Regions from separate parts of the Cytobacillus sp. FSL M8-0252 genome, predicted to be linked through region 1. Evidence: predicted binding sites of a transcription regulator. Region 1 holds the regulator's gene; the other holds the start of a gene.
What was found. Region 1 encodes LexA, which represses DNA repair genes until DNA is damaged. Its sites were predicted from a motif close to CGAACATATGTTCG; they were not measured.

Region 1 (3,432 bases):
GGTCTTTTAACAGGGGGATATAGCCCGTACACCTCCAATACCCTCGACATATAGTATTAACATAATGATAGAAAGGAGGAAGAGATATGGGATATAATAATTGTTTTTTTGGAAGAAGACCAAGATATTCAGACTCATATGGATATGACAACAACAATCACGGTTGTGGTAATTACAGCAAAGACGACAATAAGGATTGTGGCTGCGATGAGTTCTTTAAGAACGTTTCCCGTGGTGAGGATGTGAGAGTGTTTCTTAAAGGTGGCGGCCATGTGTTCGGGGAGTTTATCGATATTCGCGGTAATTTAGTCTTCCTAGCTAAAGCAGACTGTGATCGTCACGATGATCGTCACGATCATTGTTGTTGTGACAAGAAAGCTCGTGTAAGAATTACTACGATCTGTTGTGATGATATTGTTGCAGTTGAAGTATAAGGAACTTAGGAACCCCGTAAGTTGAGAGTGCTTTTACTGTGTTTTAATGGAAGCTTATATATGGGAAAATAACTATTGCTGAAACTAAAAGGCATCTTCAAATACCGTTTTAACGGCTGCTTCAGACTGTAGATAAACTCCTTAAATGAGTTTGTCTACAGATTTATTTATTAATAATAGGAAGAAAAAATATAAGTAATGATGCGGATAGTCGAAATCAATGAGAAATAGTTATTTTAAGCGATTTAGTACTTGTGGGTTATTGGGTATGTAAAATCAAGGGGGGCAATTGATTCATTTATGAACTGAATTTAAGGTGTATGTATGATGAAGTAGGTCGTTCAAGTTACCAATCAATTGAATAATTGGCATTTAATCATCCTAGCTATTTGTTTTCATGAAAAATGCTTTAATATTTATTTACCCATAAAACATCATGTCAAGTAGTAGGTATCAAATTTAAAAACATTAGCTCGTATTGAATGGATGAACAGTACTTCAGGAGAGTGGTTCTATGGGCTGTGTAAGACATACATATTACAATTTAAGAAGCAACACAAAACGTTAAACGAAAATGTGTTATGTCCCTTCCATAAAGGTGAAATAGAACTGTTTAAGCGGGTATTTCTAGCGCTAGAATAGTAGGTAAAAAGCGAAGTTGTCTAAATAAAATTTGTTCTTGTTATATACAACAAAAAACCGTTCATAAGAACGGAATAAAATTTTATTCTTGATCTTTTACTTTTAGGGTATCTAATAATTTTAAGATACCCTCACCTCCCATACCAGATACGAGAGAGATGATGAAAACAGCAGTGGGGGAATCCGGTGTTGTTGTCACAATGACAAATACGGCCGCCAGTCCTCCTAGTAAGATGTCTTCTAAGAACCCTAAATAAATGAATTTTTTCGTCATCCGTGGCTTGACTAGTTTGCCTAATCTCTGCAAATGTCCTGCAACACCGACAATTCCACCAATCAACGCAGCGAAGAGAATGTTCATTAACATTTTTCCTTCACACTCCTAAAGCCGAGATTTTTTTGCGACCTTAGGTTGATTCTTGGTGTAAATTTCATTATAATATATTTTTGTCTCGATGTAATGATTCTATTTTACTGAATTTTTTAAATTTTATAATTGTATGAGTAACATATAAAGATAATTGCAAACTATTAAAAAGGAGTGTCAATAATGACACTCTTTTTTAATGTATTTGACGATAAACACCAATAACTTTGCCTAAAATAGATACATTGTGCAAGATAATCGGCTCCATAGTAGGGTTTTCTGGTTGCAAGCGGATAAAGTTCTTCTCTTTAAAGAATCGCTTAACGGTGGCCTCATCATCTTCTGTCATAGCAACCACGATTTCTCCATTATTTGCTGTTTGTTGCTGCTTGACTATGACATAATCACCATCTAATATGCCAGCTTCAATCATACTTTCTCCCATAATTTCAAGCATGAAGATATTTTCATCACTCGGAGCCATTCTTTCAGGTAAAGGGAAATATTCCTCAACATTCTCAATCGCAGTAATGGGGTGACCAGCAGTAACCTTACCGATAATAGGTACGTTCACCGTTTGCACTTTAGGTATTGGGTTGCTCTCTTCTAGATTTAATACCTCAATGGCACGGGGTTTTGTCGGATCTCGACGAATAAGACCTTTACTCTCTAGTCTGGCTAGATGGCCATGTACGGTTGAACTTGAAGCAAGTCCAACAGCTTCACCTATTTCCCTAACGGAAGGTGGATAACCTTTTTGTTTTACTTCATCTTTTATAAAATTCAATATATCTTGCTGCCTCTTAGATAATTTCACGCTATCACGCACCTTCGTCAATTTCATTAAGATTATTATACCATCAGTAGTAAATAGATACAAACATAAGTTCGAATTTTCTTATTGACAGAAACAAATGTTCGCATTATACTAAAATTATTAAATCGAACATATATTCTATTCAGGGGTGGCAATTAATGATAAAACAATTGTGGAATTCTTATAGTTATGCTATTATTCTTATCGCTTTTAGTTTCGGTATGGTTTTCTTATTATTTTTGAACACTGGTAATGCAAATCAGGAGGAATATGTAAAAGTTGAAGTAAAACAAGGAGATTCTTTATGGAAAATAGCGGAGGAGTTTAAAGATGCCCATAATATGTCTTCTAAAGACTTTGTTGCTTGGGTAGAAGAATTTAATCATATACATTTAGGTAAAATACATCCTGGTGATACGGTATATCTTCCCATTACAAATGGTGAAATAATATCTGAAACAAATTTAGCTAGTGTGATATTAGAAGACTAAAGGAATGAAAGAGAATGAATGTAATTATATATTGCAGGGTGAGTACGACGAAGGATACACAGGAAACGTCTCTTGCTAGACAAGAAGAAGAACTTTTACATTTAGCGAGAATGAAGGATATGAATGTAGTTGAAGTCATACGTGAGAAAGCAAGTGGCTATGATTTAGAAAGAATTGGTGTGTTGCAATTATTGGAGTTACTTAAACAAAATCAAGCAGAGGCTGTTCTTATTCAAGATGAAACCAGGATTGGAAGAGGAAATGCTAAAATTGCCATCTTACATTGTATACTTAAAGAAAATGGGAAGATTTATACAATTGCCCATAATGGAGAATTGCAACTTTCAGATTCTGATTCTATGGTATTACAAATTGTTAGCATGGTTGAAGAGTATCAAAGAAAACTACATAATGTAAAAATAAAAAGAGGGATGCAAAAAGCTGTTCAAAAAGGCTTTCGACCTGAAAAAAATTTAAAAAACCAAGGAAATATAAACGGAAGAGAACGAATAGAGGTACCAATAGAAGAAATAGTAAAATTGAGACAAAATAACCTTACTTTTGCAGAAATTGCTGCAACGTTAAGAGGCTTTGGTTATAAAATATCTAAAGCGACAGTAAACCGTAGGTATAATGAATATATAGATAATATAGAGCAGATGGATAATGAATCATCATGAT
Region 2 (3,432 bases), 970 kb from region 1:
GGTTTGCATCGGGCTGTTTTTATCTATATGGTGAAATCGTGAAGATATTTATAGAGAAAAGGTGATAGATATGAAAGCAAAATTTGAACCATTATTTGAATCCTATACATTTCCTAACGGTGTGACAGTTAAAAATCGACTTGCACTCGCACCGATGACACATTATTCTTCTAATGAAGATGGCTCTATTTCGGAAGAAGAATTAGTCTTTATTAAGGCCCGTGCAAAGGATTTAGGTACAGTTATTACTGCTTGCGCCAATGTAACACCAAATGGTAAAGCTTTTCCTGGTCAACCGGCTATTTACGATGACCAATTTATTCCTGGTTTAAAAAAACTAGCCGAGACAGTTCAACAAGAAGGGGCAAAAGCGGTGATACAAATTCATCACGGCGGCATTTCATGTCCCTCTGAACTTGTTCCCGATGGTGATGTTGTATCTGCATCAAATATCGATCGTGATAACCAAAAGGCTCGTGCCCTATCGACAGGGGAAATTGAAGAAATTATCGAAGCTTTTGGAGAAGCAACGAGAAGAGCAATTGAAGCAGGTTTTGATGGAGTAGAAATTCATGGTGCAAACGGGTATTTAGTACAGCAGTTTTATTCCCCTTATACGAATAACCGTACGGATGAATGGGGTGGATCCGTAGAAAATCGGATGAAGTTTCCATTGGCTGTTGCGGAAGCTTGCCAAAAAGCGATTGATAAGCATGCAAAGAGACCATTTATTTTCGGTTATCGCTTCTCACCTGAAGAGCCGTCGACACCTGGTTTAACAATGACTGAAACCTTTCAACTAGTGGATGCCTTATCAAATCTTCCATTCGATTATTTGCACATTTCCCTTATGCATGCACTATCTACTCCTCACCGCGGGGCGGATACAGAGCGCACAAGAATTGAGCTGGTGAATGAAGTAATTAACGGACGCGTTCCGTTGATGGCCGTTGGAAAAGTGAATTCACCTGATGATGCATTAGCTGTTAGAGAACGAAATATCCCGCTTATTGCTATAGGTAGAGAATTGCTCATTTCACCAAGATGGGCTGCATATATTCAAGAAGATCGTCTTGAGAAAATAGAATATGCCCTGAATTTAAAAGAAAGAGATAAATATGACATTCCGAACGGATTATGGGAAGTGATCCTAGCTGCAGAAGGTTGGGTCCCATTTACTCGCTAGGAATCTTTAGAAAACAGGAACATGAACAATTTGTTCATGTTTTTTTTGTGTCTTATTTTGGTTACAAAAGAGATTTGCTCGTACAAACCGCCAAAGAAGCGGAGCAACACTGATTTTTTCGACTATCCATTAAACATTCCAGTTAAATAACAGGCATGTCAAATAAAAGAGGAAAAGCTGGGACTTTTTTTGATTATAGATTTAGGTAAAATATCATAATATGTCGAATATTTATACATAGAATAATGGAAGGAGCAGCCTTCTGCTGTACAAGAGTTTGTTTTACCCATAGTCCATCTCATCTAATGATAGAGCTATTCTTATTTAATCCCAGCTTTTGTCTAGGCAGTCGAATATAAGAAATTCGTCGTAAAATTTCCATTGAAAGAGAACGTATATTCGGTTAATATTATGGGTATAAATAAACGGAACATAAGTTCTTATTTTATAGTGAGAAGAGGCAATCTAATGGTTGATTATAGTGTAATGCCAAAACAACAAATTTTATGTATAGATATGAAGAGCTTCTATGCCAGTTGTTCAGCTGTTATACGGGGATTAGATCCAATGGAATGCTATCTTGTAGTGGCGGGAAATCATGATCGTAAAGGTAGTGTCATTCTTGCTGCTTCACCGAGAATGAAGAAAGAATTTGGCATAAAAACAGGGTCGCGGCTATTTGAAGTACCCAATGACCCGCGCATTATTATTGAAGAGCCAAAGATGGCTACGTATTTACGTGTCTCTATGGAAATTACACGTGTATTTCATCGCTATGTACCAAAAGAGGCTGTGCACACTTATAGTGTCGATGAAAGTTTTATTCGTATTGACGGAACAGAACATATATGGGGTGACGCCTATACGATTGCCCAAAAGATAAAAGATGATATCGAAAGGGAATTTCAACTACCTTCATCTGTTGGAATTGGTCCTAATATGTTAATGGCAAAGCTTTGTCTTGATTTAGAAGCAAAGAAGGCTGGTATTGCTGAGTGGACTTATGAGCAGATAGAAGAAAAGCTTTGGCCGATTTCTCCATTAAGTCAAATGTGGGGTATAGGCAGTAGAATGGAGAAAAATTTGAACAGTATGGGCATTTTCACGGTTGGTCAGCTTGCCCATTTTAATCTAACTACACTAGAAAAAAAGTTTGGTATTATGGGCAATCAGCTATATTATCACGCATGGGGAATAGATTTGTCAGAAATCGGTGCTCCGATTTTACAAGGTCAAATTAGCTTTGGGAAAAGTCAAATCTTGCTTCGAGATTATACTGATAGAGAAGAAATCAAGCATGTTGTTTTAGAGATGTGTGAGGAGGTTGCAAGAAGGGCGCGCACACATCGTAAGGCTGGAAGAACCGTTCATTTTGGGCTTGGATATAGCAAGGATGAGTTTGGTGGTGGATTTTATCGTTCTCGGACAATGGAGGAGCCGACAAATGTAACAATGACCATTTATCATGTTTGTTTAGCTTTATTAGATGAACATTATAACGGCAAAACGGTTCGGAAGATTACTATTTCTCTTGGACAAATAACCGATGATCACGAGTATCAGCTTAGTTTATTTGATCAAAACGGCTTTAACAAGCGCAAGCTCGGCTATACCGTCGATCGCATTCGTGCCCGCTTCGGATCTGCTTCCTTATTGCGAGCGGTTTCTTATACCGATGCAGGTACAGCGAGACATAGAGCAACACTTGTCGGTGGCCATAAAAAATAGTAATGAGAAAGAAGGAATAAGTGATGCTTCGTGATCGTGGGAATAAGAAATGGGTTTCAATGATGCTACCGGAACATGTCAAGCTTTTAAGAGAGTATGATGAAAGTCACCATAAACAAACTAAACCTCAGTTAGATGAACAACAATATGAACAGTTCGATGAGGTGATTAGCGAGGCCATGGCGTTTCATACTTTGTTAACATTTACCTTGTTCCGTCGAGGAGAACAAGTGACTATTTCCGGTCGCATTCATTATGTAGATACATTCAAACAATCGCTTCGAGTAGTAAAGGAGGATGACAGTATTGATATCATTTTCCTACCAGAAATCATTCATATAGAAGAAAGTTAAGTTAACTATACCCCGTATCAATCGCCAACACTCTGATCGTCAAAATAAGTAAGAGCGATGTGTTTGAAAAAACGCACCGTAAATTGATGGAGATCAGTCGCAGCCTGAGAGAAATAACGTCCTTTATGCCAGGCGAGTCCAATATTACGTCGACAACGAGGAGCA

Region 2: a site for LexA is predicted at 1,575-1,588, ahead of MKX83_RS15705 (Y-family DNA polymerase). Genes of this name have one in related genera too.

Annotation. Positions count from the first base shown of each region.
Region 1 is NZ_JBBOWZ010000001.1:2,153,714-2,157,145, forward strand. It holds gene MKX83_RS11035 (hypothetical protein) at 249-434, shown strand; gene MKX83_RS11040 (DUF4257 domain-containing protein) at 1,159-1,443, opposite strand; gene lexA (transcriptional repressor LexA) at 1,640-2,287, opposite strand; gene yneA (cell division suppressor protein YneA) at 2,419-2,751, shown strand; gene MKX83_RS11055 (YneB family resolvase-like protein) at 2,766-3,431, shown strand.
Region 2 is NZ_JBBOWZ010000001.1:3,121,721-3,125,152, reverse strand. It holds gene MKX83_RS15710 (NADH-dependent flavin oxidoreductase) at 71-1,186, shown strand; gene MKX83_RS15705 (Y-family DNA polymerase) at 1,655-2,914, shown strand; gene MKX83_RS15700 (YolD-like family protein) at 2,938-3,267, shown strand; gene MKX83_RS15695 (LysR family transcriptional regulator) at 3,285-3,432, opposite strand, start outside.